DNA from 4 places in the Ruegeria sp. BHSA118 genome. Region 4 is predicted to be linked to each of the others. Evidence: riboswitches for the same ligand, from Rfam matches in the RefSeq annotation. Region 4 holds a riboswitch; each other region holds the start of a gene.

Region 1 (7,127 bases), on a different contig from region 4:
CAGCTGTTCGATATCACCTCATCGAATGCGGTTCTGTCATTGATGGGACCAAAAGCGCGTGAGATTCTGGCGGCGGTGACGCGCGATGACGTCTCGAACAGCGGGTTCAGGTTTGGCACGATCCGCACCATCGGCATTGCGGGGTGCCCGGTCAAGGCGCTGCGCGTGACTTATGTGGGTGAACTGGGCTGGGAACTGCACCTGCCGGTAGAATATGCACAGACCGTGTATGACGCCTTGATGGAGGCAGGGCGCCCGCATGGTTTGATCAATGCGGGCTACAGGGCGATTGAATCGCTGCGTCTTGAAAAAGGCTATCGCGCCTGGGGCTCGGATATCGGGCCGGATCACACGCCGTTCGAAAGCGGCTTGGGCTGGGCCGTGAAACTCCGGAAAAATATTGATTTCAAAGGACGCGCCGCATCTGAGGCGCAAAAAACCGGCGGTGTAAAGAAGATGCTGGCATGTTTCACGGTTGACGCCGACGTCGTTCTTCTGGGGCGTGAAACGATCTATCGGAATGGCGAAAGGGTCGGATGGCTGACCTCGGGCGGCTATGGTTACACCGTCGGAAAGTCGATCGGCTACGGTTACATCCGAAACGCCACGGGTGTCGACGCGAAATACGTCACGTCAGGGACATATGAATTGGATGTCGCCACTCAGAGGGTTCCGTGCGAAGTGACGCTGCAACCGCTTTACGACCCTCAGATGAGCCGGGTGAAAACCTGACCCGAGGGTGCAAGAGCTGATCAACCGACACACGCACAGCGATCGGAATACATGGGGAAAGCATGCAAACAGGGCAAATCCGCCCCGAGTGTCCGAATGTTCGTCGAATCTGACGAATTTCGATCCATAAGCCATTGATAAAGTTTCAGTATTGTCACACCTCATGCCCATCTGAATACTGAACTGCATGACTTCTCATTCAGCTTTCAGGGCCAACAACCTTTCATCCGTCGGAGACTGGATGACTTCAGCCGAAAGGACCGGAAATGGTAACCCCAGATGCGTTGACTGAGCACGCGATGAAGATTGCTGATATTGCCTCGGAGTCCGCGATGCGGTTTTTTCGGGGATCATTGGGCATTGAATTCAAACAGGATGAAAGCCCGGTGACGCAGGCCGACAAGGCAGTTGAGGCAGAAGTACGCACCTACCTGAACCAGCATTTTCCCGGGCACGGCATTTTTGGCGAAGAGCACGGGCAAGAAGCAGGCGACGGGCGTCATATGTGGGTGATTGACCCGATTGACGGAACCCGTTCGTTTTTGTCCGGCCATCCTTTGTTCGGGTTCCTTTTGGCGCACCTTGTGGATGGGCGCCCTCGGTTGGGGCTGGTCGGAATGCCGGCCTTGCATGAGTCCTATTTGGGTGTGATTGGTGACGGCGCCAGCCTGAACGGGCGACCGATAAAGGTGTCGCGCACCACGCGTCTGGATCAATCGGTTTTGTATGTGAATGAAGGCGATAAGATTTATCGCGATCATCCTGACCTGTTCAGCCGGCTGATGAATGCAGGGCAGACGCGCCGATTTGCCTATGATTGTTATCCCCATGCCTTGCTTGCTTCGGGGCATGTCGATGCTGTGGTGGATTACGATCTGCAACCTTATGACTATCTGGCGCTCTCACCTCTGGTCACGGCTGCTGGCGGAGTGATGACCGATTGGCAGGGGCATGCGTTGACCCTCGATTCAGATGGCGCGGTCGTTTCCGCCGCAACCCCTGAACTGCATGCTGAACTGCTTGACCTCATCAATGCTGAGAAATGACAGTGTTGCCCAACCTTCGGAAACTAATTCCCGCGATCAGATTTGAACAAATACAAAAAGACAAAAAGTGATCCTATTGACGTTGTGACGATTCCGACGGGCAATTCCTGCGGAGCCAGAAGTAGGCGTGACAGGATATCGGACAGTGTCAGTAGTATCGCACCCACGATCGCCGAGACGATCAGCAGGTTTCGGTGCAGAGTTCCGGCGATACCGCGTGCAATATGAGGCACCATCAGCCCGACAAAGCCGATGACACCAGCAACGGAAACGAAGCTGGCCGTCGCCAACGCGGCAACGAAGAACATGCTGAAGCGCAGACCTTGAACGGGAATACCCAGTGACGAGGCTGTGAAATCCCCGGTCAGCAGCGCGTCAAGCCACCGGCTGCGGTAAAGTGAATAGCTCAGGATCAGGCCCAATCCGATCAGGACAAGGGGGAACGTTTCCCATCTTGCCAGTCCCAGACCGCCAAGCATCCAGAATATCACCGAATGAGCAGCGCGATTGTCGCCAGAGAAAATCAGGTAGTTGGTGATCGCGGAAAACAGAAAGGACACCGCCAGGCCAGCCAGGATCAGTTTTTCGGGTGCGCTCGTGCGCAAGCCCTGAACCAGCGCCAGAACTATGCCGGAGGCGATCAGACCACCGCAAAACGCCGCCAAAGGCAACGTCCAGATTCCCAGGACATCCCCTGTGACGGTGATCACCAGAACGGCGCCGGCAGCAGCACCCGAGGACAGACCGAACAGAAACGGATCGGCCAGATCGTTTCGCGTCGTTGTTTGCAGAACGACACCAACGACGCCCAGTCCCGCACCAATCACGGCGGCAAACAGGGCGCGGGGCAGGCGAAGGTCGAAGACGATCCGGTGCAAGGGCGACATGTCTCCTTCCATCAGACCGGTTCCGAGACCGATGGCCGTAAAAACTTCGCGCACGGGGATTGGGGTGGTCCCATAGACGATCGACAACAGCAAAAGGGCGGTCAGAACAACCGCCCCCAGCACTATCAAACGGCCCAATTGGACCATATCAGTTGGTCTCCGGATGCATCGCCTTCGCCATCTTCTCGATCGCCTCGATATTTGCCGGACCGGGCGTCAGTTCTTCGTAACGCAGGCCAATCCACCGCTCGTTCTTTACCGCGTCCGTTTGTGACATCACCGGGTGATCCTTGAGGAACTGGAAAGTGTCCTCTGCGCCGTTGCCGGACTGATAATCGAGCAACACCAGAAACTCCGGGTTAGCCGCTGCCACAGCTTCCCATGACGTGCGGCCCCAGCTGGTATCCAGATCATGCGTCACGTTCTCACCACCCGCGGCTGCGATCATTGCATCGGGAATGGCGAACTTGCCGGCGGTAAACGGAGCATCGGCCGGTCCGTCCAACAGGAATACGCGGGGCTTTTCCAGATCGGCTGTTTTTGCTTGAATGGCGGACAACTTGTCCTTCCAGCCGGCAACCAGCGCCTCGGCCTTGTCTTCGACTTGCATGACCCTGCCCAGGCGCAGAACGTCATCAAACAACAGGTTCATACTGGCCTCGGGGCGATCCTTGTCCAGATGCACGCAGCTTTCGGTCAGGATCATGGTTTTGATATCAAAGGGTTCCAGCGTGTCGGGCGTGACATCTCCGCCGGGTTTCATGCCATAGTACCAACCGGCAAAAAACAGATCGGGCTCGACGGCCACAAGGTTTTCAATCGTCGGGTATTTGGGGGCAAGCTCTGGGATGTCGCCGCGCTGAGCATCAAAGTCAGGGCTGGTTTTATACCAGCCCGTAATCCCGGTAAGACCCACGATCTTGTCCTGAAGGCCGAGCGCAAAGGCCATATCCGCCATGTTCATATCATGCACGACCAGACGTTCCGGTGCCGAGTCAAAAACCAGCGGTTCGCCGCAATTGTCCACGGTGACGGCTTCCGCTGCCGCGCCACCTGTCAAGCCAGCGAAAACAACCACCGGCCAGAGTTTCTGCATCATATGTAAGCTCCTGTTATTATGACAGTTTCCGTTTTCGGATGTCCAGTGCGGGGATCATGCGGCCTTCGTGCTGAAAGCACAGATAATCCACGCCGAATGTCTCACGTACCCGGTCTGGGGTCAGAACTTCGCCAACAGGCCCGAACCCCGTCAGACGCGTGGCTTTCATCAACGCCACATGGGTGGCGAATTCCGGGATCATGACCAAATCATGGACGATCATGACGACCGTTACCCCCAGATCAGCGACCAGAGACAGCATGTGCCCCTTGGCATCGGGGTCCAGATGGTTGGTTGGCTCGTCCAGAAACAGCAAGGACGGGTTCTGGGCCAGCGCGCGCGCGATATGTGCGCGCTGACGTTCTCCGCCGGACAGTTGACCCATCGTTTTGTTGGCAAAATGCGACAGTTCGGTCGTCGTCAGCACCCGTTCAAGATCAGCTTTGTGCTGAGCCACCGAACGTTCGCCCTGAATCGGGATTTGCCCCAGAGCAACGTAGTCTTGCAGGCGCATCCGCCCGTCGGGCATTTCCTGCTGCCCGACCACAGCAATGGAGCGGGCGCGTTGGCGAGCGGACAGGGTCCGAAGGCTTTGTCCTTCTATCCAAACATCGCCCAACGCAATCCGTTCAATCCCGCACAGCAGTTTCAGCAGAGTGGTCTTGCCGGCGCCGTTCGGCCCGGCGATTGCCAGAATTGATCCTTCTTCCAGACGAAAGGACACGTCCTGCAACAGGATGTCGCCATTGAGCGCGTAATATTCCAAATTCTCTGCAATCAGAAAACTCATGATGACCCCCCGGATGGCAACGCGGGAATTCGCGATAAGGTCTTTGCGAAAAGGGCAGGGGGGCGGTCCGAGGCGCTGGTCCAGTCATCGTCACTGTCGCCGAACTGGATCGCGAATTCGACCAGGGCAGACAGGTCGCGGGATGTCGTGATATCGCCAAACAGGTATTGCGCTTTGCCCGGGGCCTGAAATCCGACGGTCATGGCCCGTTCACAACCTGCCATGCAGGCCACCATTCGGGTTTCAAAACCATCAGGCAACCGGGCATCCAGCGCGTCTTGCGCGGCTTCGGCAGACATCGTCCCCTGACATGTTGAACAGATCAGAACGTAGTGATCAGAATAGCAGGTCATTGCCGTCTCCGTCGTTTGCCAGATGCAGACAGAGGGCACATACCCGGATATTACGCAAACGCGCCATCAAGCCTCCTTCCGAGACGCCCCGCCTCAGGTTGGTTCATAGTGCGATGGCAGGTCTCCTGACTTGCGGGTCGTTGCTTGGCCGACCTTCCCAACCCTTACGGGTCAGTGGTGAAGTGGCGTCGCTCACCGCTTACAGTTGCGGGGGCAGTCACGGACTTGGCACATTCCAGCGCCGCACCGTGTTCCCATTTTCATCCCTTACGGAACCATCCTGCTCAGCTAGTCCGGCTATGCCAGGCTTGTCAAGCGGCAGGCGAAAGGATGGCGGACGGAATTGCAACGGTTGAGCCAGCGACCCTGCTGCGCCAGCCCGGACCGAACGGTGTCAATAGTCTGATACAAGAAGAAAATCCGGCTCGGTATCTTCCTCGACCTTTGAAAACCGTGGGATTGGCCTTTCAAACACATTGTCCGTACGGTCGTCATTCACGGTCGATACCTCGCCAATAAGGCAATCGCCGTGCTCGGCCCAGAAAGCGTGCCAGATGCCGGGCATCAGAGTTACGCTTTGCCCCGGCTTAAGCCGCAAGTGCTCTCCGGGTTGCAAGGTTACAGGGCAGGCATCGCTTGGGATGGTCACCGGGTTGTCGCGGTCGACGCCACCGTTTGGATCCGACGCATGGATTTCCAGAACGAGATCGCCGCCGCCCCGGTTGATGATGTCTTCTGCCTTGATGATATGCCGGTGCATCGGAGAAAGCTGATTTTCTTTCGAGATCAACAGTTTTTCCGCATAGAGCATCCCGCGCCCGGATTTCAGATCCTTCGCCTCACCATTGCGCAGAGTGAACAGAAACAGTCCAAGTTCATCGAAACGGCCCTGGGCGTAATCGGTAATGTCCCATCCCAGCCCGCGGCTGCGGATCGTTTCGGCCAGTGGGCTGCGCATTTTCTCGGGCGACCAATCCGCAAAGGGTGGCAACACGGTACCGAAGGACTGAATGAACGCCTGTGCCCGGGTCTTGATACGGTTGATTTCGGATCGTTTCATCATGCCATCCCGCAGATCAAAGTTCGTACGCCCAGGGGGGTTCCGCCCCAGCTCGGGAAACGGTCACAGCCGCCACTTCAGCGCCCAGTTCCATGGCTGCTTGCAGGCTTTCAACCGTCAATCCGCGCAGACCTGACTTGGTCAGATGCCCTGCGCGGCTGAGCTCGGTCAGGACACCGGCGTTGAACGTGTCACCTGCGCCGATCGTATCGACCACTTCAACGGGCTTCACAGGAACCGAGACTTCGGAACCATCCGCCAGGTAACCGTGCGCCCCGTCGCTGCCACGCGTGACGATGACAATGGAAGGACCCGCCTGCAACAGCACGGACGCTTTCGCGGCTTCGGATTCAGCACCCGGAATGATCCAGTCCAGGTCCTCGTCTGAAACCTTGACGATATCCGCACGCGAGATCATGCGGTTCAAACGCGTTCGAAACCGGGTTTGATCCTTGATGAAATCCGGGCGGATATTCGGGTCCAGCATCACCGCCCGGTCGGAACCGTGGCGGTCCAGAAGGGCGGCATATGCATCTGCGCAAGGTTCACACGCAAGGCTGATTCCGCCGAGATACAGGGCCGAGACAGCAGGAAGCTGATCGGGCATGTCTTCGGGCAGCAACATCCGGCCCGCGGTGTTTTCATCAACAAAGCTGTAAGTCGCGTGCCCATCCGAAAGCTGCACAAAGGCAAGCGTGGTGGGACGGTCCGAGATGATCACATGTGTTGTGTCCACATGGCTCGCTTTCAGCGCATCGATCAGTTGCTGTCCGAACATGTCCGATGACAAACCTGTCAGCATCCCTACTGGAACATCCAGACGTCCCATCGCGACGGCTGTGTTCAGAACTGCACCACCAGTATGTGGCACAAAACCTAATGCGCCCGACGCGGTCGGTTCCGAGATCATATCTATCAGCGCTTCACCACAGCACAGGATCATATCTTGGTCCTTTTAGGTAAGAGATTTCGGTTAGTCTTGTTGCTGTCTCAGCGCGTTCTTGCAAAAGTTGTTTGCGCCGATGATCCCGAACTCTGCCTGTTCAGACACGTAAAGGTTCAGGGAACGGCGCAAGTCGCTGAAGCGGCCGCCGCCGTTGAACGCATCCTTGAAACTGTCACTGAATAGCCAGCGGTTTTTCTCGGCAACGCCGCCGACG
Region 2 (7,127 bases), on a different contig from region 4:
TGTACATCATTTCCACCTTCTATCGCGGTAAAACCTCGATGGTTCAGGTTTTGACAGCGGAAATTGCGGCTCCGTGCCGGCTGGCCATCGTAGGCCGCCGCTGGGAGGTCGAGAAATTCGCCGAGAAATACGGGCTGACCGTTCTTCCGGAATTGGACATTTTCGTCGAAGAGTTCGCCCCAACCAATGCAGGCGTGGCCGAGGTGGTCGTCACGCCCGACAGCAAGCTGATCGGCAAATGCCCCCGCGAGCTTTTGTTTCGCAAGACCTACGGGATGTCGCTGCTTGCCATTCACCGCGGCGAAGAGACGCTGAGCCATGTCGAGACCGAGGATCACGAATCCACTCAGATCGGGCTCGAAAAGTTTCAGGCGGGCGACATGCTTGTGGCACATACCAGGTGGGACAACCTGATGCGGATCAAACGAGATCCGGATTTCGTCGTTGTGACAACGGACTTTCCCCAGGACGAGCTGAGGCCGCAAAAAGTCGGCTGGGCCCTGGCATTCTTCGCCATTTCGCTGTCTTTGATCCTGTTCACGGATGTCCGGCTTTCACTCTGTCTTCTTACCGGCGCGGTGGGCATGATGCTGACCCGTGTGCTCAGCGTGGACGAGGCGTACCGCGCGGTCGGGTGGAACACCGTATTCCTGCTCGCTTGCCTCATACCTTTGGGACAAGCCGTGCAGAACACAGGCACGGCCGCGTGGATCGCGCAGCAGATCATGATAATTCTGGACGGTTGGCCGCTCTGGTCGCTGCAAACCGGCATCGCCATTCTGGCGACGGCCTTTTCTTTGGTCATGTCCAATGTGGGGGCGACGGTTCTGCTGGTGCCGCTGGCGGTATCGATTGCGGTGGCGGCGGGTGGAAACCCGGCCGTCTTTGCCCTGACGGTCGCGATATCGACCTCGAACAGCTTCATCATCCCAACCCATCAGGTAAACGCGTTGATCATGGGTCCGGCCGGATACAAGGTGATGGATTTCGTCCGCTCCGGCGGAATAATGACGGCGCTGTTTCTGGTCGTCTCGCTGCTCATGATCAACGTCATCTATTAGCGCACGAGGATCCGAGGTGTTCGGCGGTCTTTTCCCATCATCGGGACAGGTTCAGTCGAGGCACCCGTTCATCACAATGAACGACCCTTGCTGAGTCATCGCTGGTCGCTGGGCTCATCTCAGGCTGGACCCCGGCACAACATGCCGCCCATCGACGCCCACAGGTCGCTTTCCATGCCTCTGCATCATTGTTGCGCGCGACTCGCTTGACAAGCAGGCCAGCGGTGCCGCATGTCCCTTTCGTTGGTGTCGGTGACAGCCGATGAAAAGGGAATGCGTCAACGGTCTTGCCGCCAAACGCAGCCGCCCCCGCGACCGTGAACGGAGAGGATGCCCAATGCCACTGGCCCGAAAGCCGGGAAGGCGGGACATCCGACAGAGGCCCGCCTCTGGCATCCGCAAGCCGGGAGACCTGCCAACAACCGAAGTTGAAACCGGGCGGGGTGTTCCGGTGTCGGGTCCATGACCATCCGTGGCCCGCATGAAACCCCGTCCCCCGCGAAGAGGATTTGGGGGGATGAGAGACATGACCGAGACCGCACCAGTCGAGTTGCTGGTCTGTACCACCTGCCGTCGCGGCCTGCCTGTCGAAGATGACGCGCAACGCCCGGGCGCTTTGTTGCACAAGGCTCTGGAACAGGCGGACCTGCCCGACGGTGTCACCCTGAAAGCCGTTGAATGCCTGTCAAACTGTGATCAAGGCTGTTCAATCGTGTTGCGCGGACCGGGCCGCTGGACCTTCGTCTATGAAAACCTGAACGAAACAGATCATGTCGACGTCATCGTCGACGGCGCGACCAAGTATCTGGCCACTGAAGATGGCTTGGTGAAATGGCGCGAACGCCCTGAACATTTTCGCAAGAACTGTGCCTCGCGCATTCCCCCGATTGGAGCCTGACATGTCGAACCTCGAAAAACTCCCCGTCACAGTGATCACCGGCTTTCTGGGCTCGGGCAAGACCACTTTGGTGCGTCACCTGATGCAGAACCCACAGGGCAAGCGCCTTGCTGTCGTGGTCAACGAGTTCGGCGATGTGGGCGTCGATGGCGACATCCTGAAATCCTGTGCCATTCCTGATTGCCCGGCGGAAAACATCATGGAACTGGCCAATGGCTGCATCTGCTGCACCGTGGCAGATGATTTCATTCCCACCATCGAGGCCCTGATGGCGCTGGAGCCGCGCCCGGATCATATCCTGATCGAAACCAGCGGTCTGGCCCTGCCGAAACCGCTGCTCAAGGCGTTCGACTGGCCCGACATCCGCTCGAAGATCACCGTGGACGGCGTGATCGCCTTGGCCGATGCCGAGGCGGTGGCCGCCGGTCGCTTCGCGCCCAATGTCGAAGCGGTGGATGCCCAGCGCATGGCCGATGACTCGATCGATCACGAAACGCCCCTGTCCGAAGTGTTCGAGGATCAGATATCCTGCGCCGACATCATCCTGCTGACCAAGCCCGACCTGGCAGGCCCCGAAGGCGTGGCCAAGGCGCGCGCGATCATCGCCGCCGAGGCGCCACGCCCCCTGCCCGTCGTCGAAGTGGCCGAAGGTGCCGTGGACGTGCGCGTCGTATTGGGTTTGGAGGCCGCCGCCGAGGATGACATGGACGCCCGGCCCTCGCATCACGACGGCCATCACGATCACGAGCATGACGATTTCGAAAGCATCATCGTCGAGCTGCCCGAGCAGACCGATCCGGCCCAACTGGTCGCAAATATCGAACGTCTGGCCAATGAACTGAACATCCTGCGCGTCAAAGGCTATGCCGCCGTTCAGGGCAAGCCCATGCGCCTGCTGGTTCAGGCGGTGGGCGCGCGCGTGCGTCACCAGTATGACCGCCCGTGGGAACCCGGCGAGGATCGCCGCTCGCGCCTGGTGGTGATCGCCGAGCATGACGATATCAAAGAGGCGGAAATCCGCGAAATCCTCGTGGGTGTGCGTGAGGCTGCCGAGTAAGCCATGCACGTCGTCTTTCGCGAAAGCCACGGGCTCGAGGAAACTGAGACCCCGACCGATCTGGGCCAGAGCCCGGCGGATCTGGTGGTGCTGTCCTTCTCGGACAGCGACCTTGGCGCTTTCGCGGCGGGCTGGCATCGTGGTGGCGGACCGGATGGGCGAACGCCAACCCTGCGGCTGGCGAATTTGACGGCGCTGAAACACCCGCTGTCGGTCGATACCTATGTCGAACAGACGCTTCAAGGCGCCAAGGGCATTCTGATCCGGCTGATCGGCGGGGTGCCCTACTGGCCTTATGGGTTGCAGCAGGTTCTGGCGCTGGCACAAGCCAGGGGCATCGCGCTGGCGGTTCTGCCCGCCGACGGGCGCGAGGATACGCGGCTGGATGACTATTCCACCCTGCCGGTCTCGACCCTGCGGCGGTTAGCGCATCTGTGCGATACCGGCGGCGAGGTCGCGGCACAGGCGGCGCTGGCGCAGATGGCTTTGGCGGCGGGGCTTTATGCCGGTCCGGTGATGGGCGCCAAGACCTTGCCCGAATGTGGCGCGTGGTGTCCGGATCGCGGCGTAATCCCGGTGGAAACCGCGTTCGAAGGCAAGGCCAAACGAATCCTCGTCACCTTCTACCGCGCTTACCTGACCTCGGCAGACACCGCCCCGATCGCCGCCCTGATCCGCAGCCTGCGCGCCCGTGGATTCCAGGCGGTGGGTCTGTTTGCCCCGTCTCTCAAGGCACCTGTGGCCGCCGACTGGTTGCGGGAACAGGTTGTTGCACTGAACCCGTCGGCCATTGTCAACGCCACCTCGTTTTCGGGAAAAGGCGCGTCAGGAACGTCGCCTCTGGACGCCGCAAACGTCCCGGTGTTTCAGGTCGCTCTCGCCACCTCGCGCCGCAATGCCTGGGCCGAGGCGGAACGCGGTTTGTCCCCGGCCGATCTTGCCATGCATGTGGTACTGCCCGAGGTGGATGGACGGATCTCGGCAGGTATCGCGTCTTTCAAGGAACCCGGCAAACGCGATCCGCATCTGGAATACGCGCGCTTTGCACATCGGCCCGAACCGGACCGGATCGAAGCGATCATCGATCGTGTATCGGGATGGCTGGCACTGACCGACAAACCCAAGGCAGATCAGATTCCTGTGTTGGTCCTGTCCACCTATCCCGGCAAAGACTGGCAGATGGCCCATGCGGTTGGCCTCGACGCGCTGGGCTCGGCCGAGGCGATACTGTCCGATCTTGGCGAAGAAGGCTATGACATCGCGGCTGGCGAGCCGATTGCCAACACTCTTCTGGACGCACGGATATCGTGGTCGCTCGGGGATTATCTGAATGCGCTTGCGGAATTGCCCGAGACCCTGAGCGCTGATCTGCACACCGTATGGGGCGCGGCCGAAGACGATCCGGCCTGTGCCGATGGGGCCTTCCATTTCACCGCCCTGCGACGCGGCAAGGCGCTGGTCGCGTTGCAACCCGAACGCGGCACGCCCGAGCTGCGGGAGGACGTCTATCATGACCTCTCGCGCACCCCGCGCCACGGTTATGTCGCCTTCTATTTGTGGTTGCGCAAAGGGTTGGGTGCGGATGCGCTGATCCATATCGGCGCGCATGGAACGCTGGAATGGTTGCCCGGAAAATCGGTCGCCTTGTCAGCCGATTGCTGGCCCGAGGCGCTGATCGGCGATCTGCCGGTGATCTACCCGTTTATCGTGAACGACCCGGGCGAGGCTGCGCAAGCCAAGCGCCGGATCGGAGCCGTCACGCTGGGCCACATCCCACCGCCGTTGAAGGACAGCGGCACGCCGGATCGGATGGTTCGGCTTGAATCGCTGCTGGATGAGTTTTCCAACGCCGACGGGCTTGACCCCAAACGCCGCGACCGCTTGCAGGAAGATATCCGTGATGAGGCGCAGGCCATCGGTTTGGAAAGCGATCTTGGCCTCGATCAGGCTACTTGCACCGCCGAGGCCATCACCCGCATCGACCGCTTTGTCTGCGACATCAAGGAAAGCCAGTTTGGCGACGGGCTGCACATCTATGGACGTGTCCCGGATGTGACCGGCAGTTTCGACCCAGCCCCATCCGCCCATGCCGAACGCAAGGCCCTGAGCAATGCGCTGGCCGGCAAGCGGATCGAGGCTGGCCCGTCCGGTTCGCCATATCGTGGTCGGTCAGATGTTCTTCCCACCGGGCGGAACCTTTACACCACCGATCCGCGGTCGGTTCCGACCCGTGCGGCCTATGCTCAGGGTGTGAAACTGGCCGAGGAACTCGTGCGGCGCCATCTTCAGGAAGAAGGCGATTACCCGAAGGGGCTGATCGTCGATCTGTGGGGGTCAGCCACCATGCGCACGGCGGGCGAGGAATTCGCCATGGCGCTGCACCTGCTGGGCGTCAAACCCGTGTGGGACAAAGGGTCCGAGAGGGTTTCCGGCATCGAGGTTCTGCCGATCACTGACCTGAGCCGCCCGCGCCTGGACGTGACCTTGCGGGTCTCGGGCCTGTTCCGGGATGTTTTCCCGACGCTGTCCGCTTTGTTTGGCCAAGCGGTTCGCGCATTGGCCGCGCGCGATGAAGCGACGGACTGGAACCCCTATGCCGGGCAGGAGCCGGCAGCGCGGGTCTATGGACCTGCGCCCGGAAGCTATGGCGTCAATATGACCGAACTTTCCGAGGTGTATACCGACGAGGCCCGTGCGCAGGCCGGTGCAGCGTGGCTTGAGGCCAGCTCTTTTGCGTTGGAAGGCGAACACATCTCGCAGGACAAGGACGGCATCACCCAACGCGTTGCAAATGCGGACAGCTTTGTCCACTTGCAGGACCTGACCGAAACCGATCTTCTTCTGGCCAACGATTATGCCACACACGAGGCGGGATTTGCCGCCGCCAAGAAAATCGCCGGCGGAACCGCGCAGCTGTACCATCTGGACAACACCAACCCCGAAAACCCGCGTGCCCGCACTTTGCGCGAAGAAATCAGCCGCGTCGTCCACGCCCGTGCCGCAAATCCCGGCTGGATCGCCGGTATGCAACGCCATGGTTTCCGGGGGGCGGCTGAAATCGCGGCGACGCTGGATCACATGGCCTCTTTCGCGCATCTGTCGGGCACGGTCGCACCGCATCTTTTTGACCTCTACCACGATGCCACGCTGGGCAACGAAGAGGTGGACGCGTTCCTGCAAGAGGCCAATCCCAAGGCGCGTCAGGCCATGCAGGACCGGTTCCGCGCGCTGCTGGAGGCCGGGCTTTGGAACACGCGCCGGAATTCTATCCGGGCTGATCTGGAGGAATTGAGATGAGTGCACCGATAGTTCAGGGCTGGTGCCCGGGCGCCCATCGTCCGATGATGTCCGGTGACGGTCTGGTCGTCAGGGTCAGGCCCCGGCTGGCGCGCCTGAACGCCGATCAGGCACTGGGACTGTGCGATCTGGCGGACCGCTTTGGCAACGGCTCGATCGATTTGACCAATCGCGCCAATCTGCAATTGCGGGGCGTGGAAGAGGAAGACCATCAGCCTCTGCTCAAAGAGCTTGCCGCGCTGAACCTGCTGGATGCGGAACCCGGTATCGAAATACGCCGCAATATTCTGGTTACACCGCTCTATCAGGCGGGCGATTTGACCGCTCGGCTGACCCATGAACTGATTGACCGGCTTGCGGAGCTGCCGGCCCTGCCGGCAAAGTTCGGCTTTGCAATCGACACCGGCCCCGAACGTCTGCTGGCTTCGGATTCGGCTGATATTCGTCTGGAAACCGGTGCAGACGGCCTGATCCTGCGCGCTGACGGGTGCGAAACCGGGCGGAGCGTGACCGAGACCGATGCCATTGACCACGTGATCGCGCTGGCAATGTGGTTTGCCAAAACCTACACGCCCGAGACACGCCGCATGGCGCGTGTCATCGACGCCCTGCCGCAGGAATGGCAAGGATGTGCGCCCGGTTCTGTTGGCACAAAGCTTCAACCGGGTCCCTGCGAACTGGGTGCCCTTTACGGCGCGGCTTTTGGGTCGCTGCCTGCGCGCAAGCTGTATGACCTGATCGAGGACGGCGGAGCTTGCGCCCTGCGCGTCACCCCGTGGCGGCTGATCCTGCTGGAAGGCGGGGCGGCGATACC
Region 3 (7,127 bases), on a different contig from region 4:
AACGGCGGCTGGTTGATCGATACACCCGGAATGCGTGCATTGCGCCTGCTGGACGCTCAGGACGGGATCGACGACGTTTTCTCGGACCTTGCCGAGTTGAGCCGGGACTGCCGTTTTCCGGATTGCCAGCACAACTCCGAGCCCGGATGTGCCGTGCAAAAGGCAATCAGCCACGGCACGCTTGATCCGGCTCGATTGGACCGGTGGCGCAAGCTGCGGCGCGAAGATCAGCGCAACTCTGAAACCGTCGCGCAGTCCCGGGCGCGGGACAAAGCGTTCGGCAAGATGGTCCGTGGCGTCATGAAGGAAAAGAAACTTTGCAACCGGTGATGGCTGGTCGGTGCCCGGCCCGTCCTGCGCCGCGTCTGATCACGCGATCAGTCGCGGCCAAACCGCTGCATTGCGACGGGCAAATGCTCCGATATGACCAACCTCAGGCAACTCGAAATCGGCGGGGCTCAGCAGGTGGCGGTTGGCATCGGGGCCGTAAAGATCCGCAAGCCGCCAAACCGCTTCCGGCGGCACCATCTGGTCGTCCACGAAGGTGAACAAATCCACGGGCGTTCCAGAATCCTTCCACTGCGCCGCAGGTAACTCATGCCCGATTTCAAGCACATAATTCAAAGGCGCCGTACACCATTTGCGCCACTGCCAATAGACCGATGCCGGCAGATCCGAGCCAAACCCGATCGCCTTTCCGGGAAGGTAGCCAAGGGCTCGGGCTAAAAGCGGGGCATAACCATACCAGAACAACCCTGCCAAACCACGATAGGGCCACGGGTGGTCGCCCAGGGTTACCAGCCCCGAACACACACAGATCATCCGGTCAATCCGATCGATATCCGGCTGCACAGGTCCCAGCATCGCGCCGATCGAATGGCCGATGGTCCAATGCTGCGAATCGGGAAACCGTCTGCGCATTTCCGCCCGTGCCGCGGGCATGTCGATCAAGGCCCAATCCGCCATGGTCGCACGCGAATCTTTCAGACGGCCGGTCAAGGAATGCCCGTAATCGCGATAGTCATAGGTCAGGCAGGCCATACCCTGCTCGGCAGCAAGCCATCGTGCGAAATGACGGTAATAATCGCGCGGCACACCCGTTGCACTGTTCAGCACGACGACGATTTCTGGCGAAGTCTGCGGGCTGTACAACCGGGCAGACAGTGTTTTCTGCCCGGACGGAAAGCGAAACTCCTCGGTCAATACCGTTTGCTCTGTGTCCAACATGATCTCTGGCTTTGCGCTTGGTAAATCCGGTTTCCGAACCTCAACACCCTCGACACTATGCACGAACCGACATCGTATCCAGCATGACCAAGCGTCCGGTCAAAAGATCGGCTTGACTCGATGCGCGCTCAAACGCTAGCGGTTGTGTGATGGTTTCCGGCCTCCACAAGGGGTCGGGATGAAAAGGGAACACGGTGCGGTAATGTCTGGTCATGCAGGCAACAACCAATTCCGCGACTGCCCCCGCAACTGTAAGCGGTAAGCGATGCCGAAACGCCACTGGCCCTGAAGGCTGGGAAGGTCGGCAAAGCCATGACCCGCAAGTCAGGAGACCTGCCATCGGAAACGAAACCGAAACTCGGGCGGGGTGTCCGGGCAGGTCCTGACGGCATCACGCTGTCCCACCTGCCCCCAATATCCTGTCCACCAAGCGCGGAGGGCGCAGGATGATCTGGAAGACAAAAACACATGAATTCAGTGCAACAGTATGTCAGCGGACGGGTAAAACCTGCCCCGCTTTGGCGCGGCTGGCGCGCTCGATATCCGAAGCCATGGCCCAGGCGACCTCGGCCACAAGTGACGATTTCGAGATTGATGGCAGCAGTGAGCTGTCACATTGCACCGAAGGATGTCACGCAGTTTTCCGCGCGCAATCAGACAGTATTCGTGTCTTTTGCGGGACGCAGCCCGAAGCCGCAATTGAGCCGCTGAACGGCTACGCCGACCTGATCTTCGGAAACACGATCAGTGCGATGCCATCGGGCGTCGTGAAAACCCCACCTTGCGCGATGATCGAAGTTTCCACGATCCGGCCTCGAAAACCTGTTTGCCCGCCCGCGCAGATTTCAATCTGAGTCCAGACTGACCGGTGCCTGGGCACGCTGCGAGGCCCAGGCCAGTTGCGCATCCGTTTCGACGGCGCAGGGACGCACCGCCCGCAATCGTTGCAGCGCTGTGTCCGCGCGCTCACCGCATTCAACCATCAGCCGCAGGACAACCATACCTGACCTGCCACATCCCCCACGGCAGTGCACCAATACGCGGCCTCCTCCTGACAGCGCGTGTCGGGCCGCGGCGCTGACGGACGGCCACGCGTCATCAATCGCCTTTGTCGGCGCGCCGAAATCTTCGATCGGCAGGTGAACCCATCGGCTGGCGCGGCTTTGAATATCGCTGCCAAATTCCTGCGCCCCGTCCTGAAGCATTTCGACGTCCGTCGTCATCGAAACAACAAGCCCCGGCTGCCAGGCTGCGATCGTATCCAAATCGATGGAATAATCTCCGCCGCGTCCGGGCATCGAGGTCAGTGCCAGCGTTCCGCCACCGACTTGCAGGGCGTAGATAACCAACTGCGACATGAATCCTGTCCTCCCCAAAGAACTCTTTACAAAAATGAGTCATTAAATCCGCTGATGCAGTTTAGTGCGAAAGCGACTCGTTTCTAAATCAAAAATCATCGCGCCACGCTGTGGACGCGGGCAGCGGTGGCCACTACGCTGTGCCCAAGCACCGAATCCCAACGAGAAGACATGACAGACAGCTCCCGCCCCGCCTATCAGGTTCTCGCCCGCAAATATCGCCCGGAAACCTTTGCCGATCTGGTGGGTCAGGATGCCATGGTGCGCACCCTGAAAAACGCGTTCGCGGCCGACCGGATCGCGCAGGCCTTCATCATGACCGGCATTCGCGGCACCGGCAAAACCACGACCGCAAGGATCATCGCCAAGGGCATGAACTGCATCGGACCCGACGGAACCGGTGGCCCCACAACCGAACCCTGCGGTCAGTGCGAACATTGTGTGGCCATCATGGAAGGCCGCCACGTCGACGTGATGGAGATGGACGCCGCAAGCCGTACGGGCGTCAATGATATCCGCGAGATCATTGACAGTGTCCGCTATCGCGCCGCCAGCGCGCGTTACAAGATTTATATCATCGACGAGGTTCATATGCTCTCGACCAGCGCGTTCAACGCGCTGCTCAAGACGCTGGAAGAACCGCCCGCGCATGTGAAGTTCATCTTCGCAACCACGGAAATCCGCAAAGTGCCTGTCACTGTGCTGTCCCGCTGCCAGCGCTTCGACCTGCGCCGGATCGAACCCGAAGACATGATTGGCCTGCTGCGCAAGGTCGCCGAGGCGGAAAACGCCCAGATCGCCGAAGACGCGCTGGCGCTGATCACCCGAGCAGCGGAAGGATCGGCCCGGGATGCGACCTCGTTGCTGGATCAGGCGATTTCGCACGGGGCTGGCGAGACGACCGCCGATCAGGTCCGTGCAATGCTTGGACTGGCAGACCGTGGCCGGGTTCTGGACCTTATGGATATGATCCTGCGCGGCGATGCCGCCGGAGCACTTACCGAGTTGAGCGGCCAATATGCCGAAGGCGCGGACCCGCTGGCGGTGCTGCGCGATCTGGCCGAGATCACGCATTGGGTGTCCGTCGTGAAGATCACGCCTGACGCGGCGCAGGATCCGACGGTTTCTCCGGACGAACGGACCCGGGGCCAACACATGGCCGAGGCTCTGCCAATGCGGGTTCTCACCCGGATGTGGCAAATGCTGCTGAAGGCGCTCGAGGAAGTCTCGGCTGCTCCCAACGCCATGATGGCCGCTGAAATGGCCGTTATTCGCCTGACCCATGTGGCGGATTTGCCCAGCCCCGAAGAGCTGATCAAACGGTTGCAAGATACCCCGCCACCGCCGCCGAGCGGGCCCAATGGCGGCGTTTCGATATCCCGACCGGGCGCCGGTCCGGCGCCGGCTGGCGCGGCCCATCCACCTGCCTATGCGCCGTCCCCTCGTGGTTCCGGTGGCGCACCGGTTGCAGCCCTGGCGCAGGATGCCCAGACGGCCCTTGCCCGTTACCCGACCTTCGACCACGTGGTGGAACTGATCCGGACCAATCGCGACGTGAAGTTGTTGGTCGAGGTAGAAAACGGCGTGCGCCTCGTCTCCTATCAACCCGGACGAATCGAATTCACACCCGCCGCCCAGGCACCGGCGGATCTGGCGCCACGACTGGGCACTGCCTTGCAACGCTGGACAGGAAATCGGTGGGCTGTCTCGATCGTCTCGGACGGAGAAGCCCCCACAATTGCAGAAGTCAGGGACGAGGCCGAGCTGACACTGAAATCCGAGGCCGAACAACACCCTTTGGTTCAGGCTGTACTGGCGCAATTCCCAAAGGCGAGAATCACCAGGATCGAAACGCCGGAACAACGCGCCGCCAAGGTCGAGACCGAAGCGCTTCCCGAGGTGGAAGACGAGTGGGACCCGTTCGAGGAAGACTGACCCCGCCGCCCGTCACCCCCTGGTTCAAACGAAACAGATCGAAGTTTCGATCGAACACATCCTCCCTTGATGTATGGCACGGACTTGTGCGCATATCACCTCTGCCTGCATGTCTCAGATCGTTTGTTGCGACATCGGCCAGCGGAAGGTGGCCCGTGATAATTCTGGTCCGGGTGCTCCCTGGCCATTCGAACCCCGCCCCGGATTTTCTGTGCCCCATTCAATCAGTCTCGGTTGCAGTCCATACGCGCGCCAAGGGCGATCTGCGCTTGTCGGGCCTGCTGGCAAATATGGCGCCGCGGATGGGCAGCACGTTCCCGCTGACGCCTGCGCTGATCAACATGCCGGTCGGAACAGATGAGCCTCCGACCGGCGGGAGAACCCTTGTGCCATGTGGCTGCTGCCCGTATCTAGAGCGCAAACGGAGACACAGGAGAATACTATGCTGAAAGGACTAGGCGGGCTTGGCGGTTTGGGTGACATGGCCAAGATGATGAAATCCGCGCAGGACCTGCAAACCAAGATGACCGAGATGCAGGAAGAGCTGAACAACATGATGGTTGTCGGCGAATCTGGTGCAGGCCTGGTCAAGGCAACGGCGACAGCCAAGGGTGAACTCAAAGGTCTGGATATCGACCCGTCCATCTTCAACGGCGATGACAAGGAAGTGGTCGAAGACCTGATCCTGGCCGCCATCAAGGATGCGCAGACCAAGGCAACCGAACGTTCGCAGGCAGAAATGGCCAAGCTGACCGAAAGCATGGGCTTGCCCGCAGACATCAAGCTGCCGTTCTGAGCTTCATCTTTTCTAAAATACTCCCGCCGGAGGCTCCCTCCGGCGCAAGACAGGATTGGCCATGAGTTCGAACAGCGACATCGACAATCTGATCGACCTGATGGCCAAACTGCCGGGCCTCGGCCCCCGCTCGGCCCGCCGCGCGGTTCTGCACCTGATCCGAAAACGCGCCCTGCTGCTGACGCCCCTGTCTGATGCCATGCAGCAAGTCGCCGTGACCGCCCGCGAATGCCTGAACTGCGGCAATGTGGGCACCACCGACATCTGTGACATCTGCAACGATGAGGCCCGCGCAACCGGCGAGCTGTGCGTGGTCGAAGACGTGGCCGACCTCTGGGCGATGGAGCGTGCCGGAGTGTTCAAAGGCCGTTATCACGTTCTGGGCGGTACGTTGTCGGCGCTGGATGGCGTTGGCCCGGACGAGTTGCGCATTCCCCGCCTCAAGGACCGGGTTGTGGCCGAAGGGATTTCCGAAGTCATCCTGGCGCTGAACGCCACCGTCGACGGTCAGACCACCGCCCATTACATCGCGGACCAGTTGGAAGGTCAGGTGCGCCTGACCTCACTGGCGCAAGGCGTGCCAATTGGGGGCGAGTTGGATTATCTGGATGACGGAACTATCACGGCGGCGCTCAGGGCGCGTAAGGAATTGTAGCCTGACGCAGAGCGATACACCAGCTGTACGTGTATGTCTCCTGGCTGTCTTTTGTAAGCTTATCCAGGGTTAACTGCTTCAAAAAAGTTTAACTTTGCGGGAATACCCACGCCCTCCGGCTTCTCGAATACCCTGAATTTTTTCATAACTGCTTCTTGTATTGCCGCAACATCCGCATCCGTTCCGCAATACTTTTTTAGAATTCGCGCTGCGGGTCCTATGTTGGAAGCCAAGTCAGCAACTTTCTTGAGCGGTCCTTGATGTTTTAGTGTGATCGCCGAAACCTCTCCTGTCACATTTTTGAACCCTGCTTTTTTCAACACATCGACAACGTAACCGATATCCTGAAAACCCAGAGGTCCCGGTGCGTTGGGATCAGCATGATCAGGTGGGCCCAAACGTGAAACTGCCGCTTTGCATGGAGCATCGAACCAAGGGTTTATTGCCATTGGAGCCCAAGCCGCTGCAATCAAACGCCCCTGTGCCCGCATGTGCTTTCGTATATTGGCAAACGCAGCGTTCGGATCGGAAAAGAACATGACGCCAAAGCGCGAAATCACAAGATCGAATGGCGCGCTTGGGATCGCACCTTGTTGCGCGTCCATCAAAAAATACTTTGGTTTTACAGGAAGTTTTCCAGCTTTCTCTTGAGCGTGCTCCAACAGCGGCTTGGAAATATCCAACGCCGTCAGTGTTCCATTTGGGGGCAGCTTTTTCGCAAAAGCACGGCTCGTAGCGCCGGTTCCGCAACCGACATCAAGCACATCTGCATCATGGATATCACCCGCTCGCCGGATGAGTTCTTGGTCCACCGCTTCAAAAACAGCGTCCAGTTCTTCTTCGAACCTGATCCACTGAAGCCCCGGAGCTGAACTCCAGTAATCCGCCTGCGCTTTGTTGGCAGTCATAGCGTTTCTCACATTCTTGAACGCAAGCACTGTAGCATAGTTGCCGCGCAATACTGTCGTACTTTGAAACTGCTGAAGCATCTGGACTAGGTTTCAGAGAATACTGTTTGCCTGAAACCGAGTTACAGTTAGATACAGCCAACCGCATTTTTTAGTTGGGAGTGCTTAACTTGACCCGCCTTCTCGCCTTTACCTTCGCCGCCTTCACCGCAACCGCCGCCCTGTCGCAGGAACTCGTAGACAAAGGC
Region 4 (7,127 bases):
CCATGTCGTCCGAGGCCAAAGGCAGGATTGCGGGTCTTGGAATTGCCATGCCGTTCTACCTGTGGGACTGGGCCCAGACCCTTCAGGTTCCTCAGGAAGAAATGGACCCGTGGCGCGTATCAGACCTGAAGGCCGACCTGGCTCGTCGCCTCGATATGCCGGTTTTTCTGCAAAATGACGCCACGGCGGCTTGTGGGGCGGAATTGGTGTTCGGTCCGGCCGATGGGCCAAGGGATTTCTTGTACTTCTATATCGGGTTTTTCATTGGCGGCGGTGTGGTTCTCAATGGTGCGATCTTTTCGGGGCGTGGAAACTCGGGGGCAATCGGCCCCCTGCCTGTGCCGGATGGTGCGGGCGGTGTCAGACCGCTTATCGACGTGGCCAGCTTGTATGTTCTCGAGCGTGCAATCACCACAGCAGGAGTAACGTCGCATTCCATCTGGGAATCGACCCGGCGTTGGGATGTGCCAAAAGTTCAACTGGAAAACTGGTTGAAACGGACGGCAAGCGGGATTGCCCATGCGATTGTCTCATCCTGTAGCCTGATAGATTTCGAATGCGTGAAGATTGACGGCTGGATGCCGCAGGAAATCAAGGCGAGTTTGGTTGAAATGGTCGAAGACAAACTGTCCAAGCTGAACCTGACCGGTCTTGAGCGCCCCGTGGTGCTGGAAGGGACCGTGGGCCCGGAAGCACGCTCACTGGGTGCGGCAAGCCTGCCGTTGTCGGAAAGGTATCTTTCAGAAGCTTAGGCATGAAATCATCCTGCTGCCTTGGATTTTTCACGAAGTCGATTTACCCGCCCGAACTGCCGAATTCAGCTTTTTTTCGACGGCCACGGCACATTTTCGTTGACCGAAGGCTGAGTTGTCTGGCAAGCCGCTCGGCATGTCCGGTTCCGGGGCTTGCTCTGGAATCAATAGGGAATGCGGTGCGGGCTCAGGCCCAATTCCGCAACTGCACCCGCAACTGTAAGCGGCGAGCAGGGCTGAAACGCCACTGGGGTTTGCCCGGGAAGGCCAGTCCAACGCTTTGACCCGCAAGTCAGGATACCTGCCGGACATGTGCCCTCTAACGGGCACTCCTAATCGGCGACGGGATGTGCGTCGGACCAGGATGCCTGAAAGGGTAATTTGGCGTCGAATGTCCTGTGGTCAAAACGAATTTCGCGCCGGGATTGGCGCGACGGGACAAGGACGACTGTTCATGAAAACGCTGCTCAGTGCAGCCGCTGCCGTGATGGCACTTCCTGCCATGGCAAATGCGCATTTCCTTTTGGAATACACCACCGACACCATGATCGAGAAACCGGGTGACGTGCCGGTCAAGCTGATTTTCTGGCATCCGTTCGAAAACGGCCATGTCATGGATCTGGAAAAGCCGCAGGAATTCTATGTGATCCACAACGGTGAAAAGACCGATTTGCTGGATACGCTGGAACCTATCCGGTTCACCGGCGGGCAAAACGAGGGCGCGGCGTTCAAAGGCAGTGTCCCGGTCAAACGGTCGGGTGACTATGTGCTGGTGACGGTTCCTCAGCCTTACTATGAAGAATCCGAAGACATCTATATCCAACAGCTCACCAAAGCCTTCCTGAACCGCAACGAATTACCGACCGACTGGATGAATCCCGTGGGTCTGCCGACCGAGATTGTCCCGCTGAACAAGCCGACCAACATCATCGCGGGTTCAACCTTCACGGGCCGTGTGCTGGCTGATGGTCAGCCGGTTGCGGGGGCCGAGATCGAGATCGAATACATGGCCGCCGAACCCGACATGGACAGCGCGGCCGCTTCTGCACCGAAAGTGTCCCCTATGCCGGGTGGTGCGGTGGTCGCCATATCTGACGACAACGGGTATTTTTCGTTCGGCGTTCCAAAAGCCGGCTACTGGGGTTTCGCAGCACTTGGTTCCGGCCCCGCAACCGAACATGAGGGCAAAGAACTCAGCCAGGATGCGGTGATCTGGATTCGCGCCTGGGATCTGGAGTAACCCCGAATGCACATCGTCGACGGAGCCCTTTCCAACCCGGTTGTTGTTGGCGGCGCCATAGCGGCCGCGGGTGGGATCGCCATGGGTCTCAGGTCTCTGGATCTTGATCGCATCCCCACTGCCGGTGTGCTGTCAGCCAGTTTCTTCGTAGCATCGTTGATCCACGTACCCATTGGTCCGTCGTCGGTCCATTTGATCCTCAACGGCATGGCCGGGCTGCTGCTTGGTTGGGCCGCATTCCCGGCTTTGTTCGTCGGGCTTTTGTTACAGGCGGTCTTTTTCGGCTTTGGCGGGTTGACGGTGCTGGGGATCAACACCGTCAATATCGCCCTGCCCGCGGTGGTGGCCGGAATGCTGTTCGGTCGTCTGATCGCGCGCGGGACACCTTTGCATGGTGCGATTTGGGGTGGTGTCGGCGGCGCATTTGCAATTGCGGCGACAACCGGCATGGTCGCGATTTCCCTGGCGCTGTCGGGGGATGAGTTCCTGCCCGCTGCCAAGCTTGTTTTCTTCGCCCATATTCCAGTCATGGCCATCGAGGCGATTTTGACCGGGTTCGCCGTCTTGTTGGCGCGCAAGGTCAAGCCCGAGTTGTTTTTCAGAGGAGCAACCACATGAAGCATCTGGTTGTCATACTGGCTGTGTGCTGTGCGCCCGTGCCTGCCCTGGCGCACAAGGTCATAGCCGGCGTTTTCGAGTCGGGAGACGTGATCGAGGGCGAGATCGGCTTTTCCAACGGTGATATGGCAAGCGGGACCGAGGTCATTGTCACCGGCCCGGACGGGGCCGAGCTGGGTCGATCGGTCACGGATGCGGACGGTTTCTTTGTCTACACGCCGACCTCGGCCGTGGCGCACACCTTCTTTGCCGACCTTGGCGCCGGGCATGTGGCCGAAGTCACGATGTCTGCCGAAGATGTCGCGCGGGTTCTGGGTGTTGCCGTGGCAGAAACCGGAAACTCGTCTTCGGCTGCTTTGACACCGGCCAGCGGTTCGGCGGCTTCTCTCAGCGTCGAAGAACAGCAGGTTATCGCTAAAGCCGTGCGTGATGAATTGCGCCCGCTCAGGCGCGAGATTGCGGCCTATCGCGAACAGAATGACCTGCAAACCATCCTTGGCGGGCTCGGCTACATCGTTGGTCTGTTCGGTCTGGGCTTTTACATGGCGGCCCGCCGCAAGCTGGCGTCCTGATGGCACACGTTCTGGGGCACCAAGAAAAAACACTGGCCGAAGCCGGTGACGGGCCGGACGGTCTGATCAGCCAGCTGGATCCCCGGATGCGTATCGTCATGGCGGTTGCTTTTGCTGTCGTGACCGTGGCGCTGTCATCCCTCGGCGCGCTTTGCGTGGCGCTGACAGTGTCGCTTTCGCTTCTGATAGTTTCCCGTCTGCCGTGGCGAAAGACGTTGAAGCGAATGGCCATGATGGATGGGTTCATCCTGTTCATGCTGGTCCTGCTGCCCTTTTCCATGCCCGGAGCCCCGATGTTCACGCTTTGGGGATTCCCCGCAAGCTGGCAGGGTTTCTGGAAAGCGGTCGAGATTGCTTTGACCGCCAATGCCGTGATCCTGTCCCTGATGGTTTTGGTCGGCACGATGGAGCCAGTCACTCTGGGTCACGCCTTGCATCGTCTGCGGTGCCCGGAAAAGTTGGTTTACCTGCTGATGTTCACGATCCGGTATATCGAGGTGTTGCGGGAAGAATACCTGCGCTTGCGCGCGGCCATGAAGGTGCGCGGTTTTCGGCCAGCAACAAACTGGCACACATATCGCAGCTTTGGCTACCTTGTGGGCATGATGCTTGTGCGCGCGATCGAAAGATCGGAACGCATCCTGGCCGCGATGAAGTGCCGGGGGTTTTCCGGGCGTATGCCGTTGCTTCAGGAATTTGCCCTGACCCGCGCGGACATTGTGTTTGCGGCTGGTTTCAGCGGTCTCTGCCTGGGTCTGATCATTCTGGAATTCGCATGACACTGATCGCGCTAGAAGACATCTGTTTTTCCTACCCCGGCCAGCCACCCGTTCTGGACGGGGCCAGCCTGAGCCTGAATGCCGGGCAGCGCCTGTCTCTGACGGGTCCGAACGGTGCGGGAAAATCGACGCTCCTGCGCATCACGCTTGGGTTGCAGCGCCCGAGTTCTGGCACCGTCACCGTTTTTGGTCAGAAACGCGTGGAAGAGGCCGATTTCCACGAAGTGCGCCGCCGGGTGGGGCTTGTATTTCAGGATGCGGACGATCAGCTGTTCTGCCCGACCGTCGCCGAAGACATCGCCTTTGGGCCGCTCAATCTGGGCAGGACCCGTGACGAAGCACTTGGCATTGTCGACAAAGTTCTGGGCGATCTGGACCTGATACACCTGAAGAACCGCATCACACACAAGTTGTCAGGCGGTGAAAAACGGCTGGTGACACTGGCGACGGTTCTGGCGATGGATCCCGAAGTGCTGTTGCTGGACGAACCGACGAATGCGCTGGATACGAAAAACGAAGCGCGCCTGCTGGAAATCCTGCGCGCGTTGCCACAGGCGATTCTGCTTGTCAGCCATTCGCCGGCGTTCCGCTTGGAACTGGCGCCCGATGAACTGGATCTTCGCGACGGGAAGCTGGTGCCGGTCTGACCTGTTCTCGTGGCAACCGGACATGGTGGTTTCAGAAATGCAATCACACCGCCTGAGCCTGGCCATGAATCCGACAGCAAGCCCAGTGCGTCGTCAGGCCTTGGCTATGTGCGCCTGCGGCTCATCAGCCCATATTTGACCGCCCATGCCCGAAAGGATCCGCGTCTGCGTCTGACCTGTTTCACAGGTTGCTTGGATTGCGCACCGCCTTTGCGGTTGAATTCGAACACGTCGATTATCCGCTCGGCACAGCCACAGGCTTCGCCCATGCCGACTTTGGCGAAATAGAATTTTTCGAAACGCTCGGGGTTGCGCATGGCCGACCTCCTGAATGCATTGAACCCCATGAAGGGCGCATTGCCAAATCACTTTCATGCGCTTCGTACAGCCGTGCTATGGCGTGGCGAACTCGCTTCCTGTCCAGACATTGTCCAGTTGATTGAAGACCGGCGAGGTAACGAGCATTTCGGCGGAATAAAGCAGATGCAGCTCATCCGCAAACCGTGTGACGCCCGGCACAAGCCCGGTGATATTGCGCCATTCTGCCCAGGTTCCGGGGTTCGACAGACTGGTCGGATTGCCAGGATCAGCGGGCTGGTGCCACCCGGCGGCGTTCAGCAGCGGCGTGAGCGCAAAGCGCGCATCATTGCTGTCGACCTCGGTACAGGCAGTGGCATCGCATTCCCAACTTGTCCAGTCCGCCGCCGCGATGGTTCCGGCGATCGGAGCGGCGGCGTCGATGACCCGAACCATAACCTCGAACCCGCCACCAGCCGTCGGACGGCTGAGCGACAGGGGGTCGGTGGCCACGGCATGCAGCACCGCGGTTGGTGCCAGGCTGAGTGTCCGGCCGATCAAAGCCAGCTGCGAGATGCCGTCGGTCACGAGGCCTGATCCGGCGGTCGGCAGGACCCTGACAGGTGTCAGGATCGGCACCGCGCCGCCACGTATCGCGATCTCCTGCAACGCATTGTCGAAGGCCGGAACGAAATCACTGCGGATCGTGAAGCTCAGCGGGAAACTGGCCTGCTGCGGACCAACGGGCCTTGCACCGTCGCGAGTGATGAAAGACATCGGCGGAACGGCACCCGGCTGCGGCAGCGAAATCTGCGGTCCTGCAATACCCAAAGCAGCCGCGATCATGCGTGCGCGCTGTTCGGCCTCACCATACTCGCTCAGCAGATTGATATAGCCGCCGATCTCGGTGATGTTGCGCGGCGCAGGGATGCGCGAAGGGGCAATATCGCCCGCAATGGCCAGCCTATGGGCAATCACCTCACGGGCGCGCTGGATCGCCGGAGAGTTGGTCGTTTCAAGAATGTTGATGATCGCCTCGGCAAGGCTTTCATCAATTCCCGGTTTGTCCGTCACATTTGTGCTCGTGTCACTCATTGTCATCCTCCGCAGGAGCGTTCAGGCCATTGAGGAAATCCAGCACCGACTGGCTGCCGGCCTTGGTCGCGCTGCCGTCATCAGCATCCGCATTTGCCTTGGTGAAGGCCCCGAAAAGCTTGGCCAGAAGCAGCGTGTTGGACGGGTTGGCCAAAGCCGCAGCCCCGCCGGGGAAATCCTTGAACAGGTTTTGAACGAAACCGGCCTGGTTGCCATCCGGTTGCCCGCCGATCAGCGTGGAAACACCCGAGGCGTTCTTGGCAATATCCTCAAACCCCTTGATCTTGGCGGCATTGCTGGCGTCAAATGCCTTCTTGTCAGCGGCGGCCTTCTTGGCTTCTTCCTCTTTGCGGGCGGCAGCGATTTCCTGACCTTTACCCGCAAGTTCCGTGGCCTTTCCAACCAGCTCCTTGGTCAGATCCGTCGCCGTGTCGATGGCCTTGTCCCGACCGGCGGCGACCGATTGCGTTTCAAGCGCCAGTTGCGCCTGCAACTCCTTCAGGCCTGTCAGATCAGTTCCCGCCCGCGCAAGATCGGGCGCAGCCTTGAGGATTTCGGCCAGTTGCGACGTGGGCACAGCCTGGCCGGTGCCAATGTCGCCTCCTGCAATGGTCAGCGTGTTCGAAGGCTGGTTGTTCGGCAGGTCTGACGGCGCACGGGTACCAAAGATGGCGTCACTGTCAGCAGGCAGGACCGGCGCGTCGCCAACCGGCGGCGGTGTCGGGCTGTCCTGCCAGTTCCAGAAGCGGCGGTGGTCGATCATCTCGCAGGAATTGCAGCGACCCAGTACAGCCTCGCCCAACAGGCCCCTGGTCGGCAGCGAGATCGTGCGGCGCGGTGGCCGGAAATCCTCGCGGTGGAAGGCCAGAAGACTGTCCTGAATATCACCGGTCCGCATCTCCATCCGGTCGGCCAGATCGGGCGGGATCGAGAAGGGCATGATCATGGCATTGCCATAGAACCCAAGCACCTTATTCTGAACGGTGCTGAGCAGCGATATCTCGCTTGAGGCATCGTCCAGCCCGCCTTCCGGTACCCCGATGGTGAAACGCTCCAGCAGGATCGCACGTTCTTCGTCCGTCATGCTGGCCCAGATCACGCGGGAATAGCGAACGGTGTTGGCTACA

Evidence for each region. A riboswitch is a leader RNA that binds a small molecule or an ion and turns the genes downstream of it on or off. The one in region 4 is predicted to bind cobalamin.
Region 1: it holds a riboswitch for cobalamin, as region 4 does, so the genes downstream of both, AC2FNN_RS12215 (DUF1636 family protein) here and AC2FNN_RS12380 (DUF4198 domain-containing protein) in region 4, are expected to answer to the same signal.
Region 2: it holds a riboswitch for cobalamin, as region 4 does, so the genes downstream of both, AC2FNN_RS04325 (DUF1636 family protein) here and AC2FNN_RS12380 (DUF4198 domain-containing protein) in region 4, are expected to answer to the same signal.
Region 3: it holds a riboswitch for cobalamin, as region 4 does, so the genes downstream of both, AC2FNN_RS20200 (hypothetical protein) here and AC2FNN_RS12380 (DUF4198 domain-containing protein) in region 4, are expected to answer to the same signal.

Annotation. Positions count from the first base shown of each region.
Region 1 is NZ_JBXWSM010000035.1:30,567-37,693, forward strand. It holds gene AC2FNN_RS12190 (GcvT family protein) at 1-732, shown strand, start outside; gene AC2FNN_RS12195 (inositol monophosphatase family protein) at 999-1,778, shown strand; gene AC2FNN_RS12200 (FecCD family ABC transporter permease) at 1,802-2,812, opposite strand; gene AC2FNN_RS12205 (ABC transporter substrate-binding protein) at 2,814-3,764, opposite strand; gene AC2FNN_RS12210 (ABC transporter ATP-binding protein) at 3,781-4,554, opposite strand; gene AC2FNN_RS12215 (DUF1636 family protein) at 4,551-4,907, opposite strand; cobalamin riboswitch at 5,006-5,202, opposite strand; gene AC2FNN_RS12220 (D-lyxose/D-mannose family sugar isomerase) at 5,302-5,967, opposite strand; gene AC2FNN_RS12225 (carbohydrate kinase family protein) at 5,984-6,910, opposite strand; gene AC2FNN_RS12230 (glucokinase) at 6,941-7,127, opposite strand, start outside.
Region 2 is NZ_JBXWSM010000008.1:24,446-31,572, reverse strand. It holds gene AC2FNN_RS04330 (SLC13 family permease) at 1-1,061, shown strand, start outside; cobalamin riboswitch at 1,289-1,495, shown strand; gene AC2FNN_RS04325 (DUF1636 family protein) at 1,588-1,959, shown strand; gene cobW (cobalamin biosynthesis protein CobW) at 1,961-3,016, shown strand; gene cobN (cobaltochelatase subunit CobN) at 3,020-6,313, shown strand; gene AC2FNN_RS04310 (ferredoxin-like domain-containing protein) at 6,310-7,127, shown strand, end outside.
Region 3 is NZ_JBXWSM010000101.1:4,309-11,435, reverse strand. It holds partial or broken gene AC2FNN_RS20210 (ribosome small subunit-dependent GTPase A) at 1-330, shown strand, start outside; gene AC2FNN_RS20205 (alpha/beta hydrolase family protein) at 370-1,227, opposite strand; cobalamin riboswitch at 1,361-1,582, shown strand; gene AC2FNN_RS20200 (hypothetical protein) at 1,674-2,081, shown strand; gene AC2FNN_RS20195 (protein-tyrosine phosphatase family protein) at 2,073-2,585, opposite strand; gene AC2FNN_RS20190 (DNA polymerase III subunit gamma/tau) at 2,757-4,520, shown strand; gene AC2FNN_RS20185 (YbaB/EbfC family nucleoid-associated protein) at 4,963-5,316, shown strand; gene recR (recombination mediator RecR) at 5,378-5,971, shown strand; gene AC2FNN_RS20175 (class I SAM-dependent methyltransferase) at 6,031-6,879, opposite strand; gene AC2FNN_RS20170 (hypothetical protein) at 7,050-7,127, shown strand, end outside.
Region 4 is NZ_JBXWSM010000036.1:20,547-27,673, forward strand. It holds gene AC2FNN_RS12375 (ROK family transcriptional regulator) at 1-752, shown strand, start outside; cobalamin riboswitch at 877-1,075, shown strand; gene AC2FNN_RS12380 (DUF4198 domain-containing protein) at 1,207-1,992, shown strand; gene cbiM (cobalt transporter CbiM) at 1,999-2,610, shown strand; gene AC2FNN_RS12390 (NikL family nickel/cobalt ECF transporter subunit) at 2,607-3,182, shown strand; gene cbiQ (cobalt ECF transporter T component CbiQ) at 3,182-3,961, shown strand; gene AC2FNN_RS12400 (energy-coupling factor ABC transporter ATP-binding protein) at 3,958-4,608, shown strand; gene AC2FNN_RS12405 (hypothetical protein) at 4,713-4,925, opposite strand; gene AC2FNN_RS12410 (hypothetical protein) at 5,002-6,000, opposite strand; gene AC2FNN_RS12415 (hypothetical protein) at 5,993-7,127, opposite strand, start outside.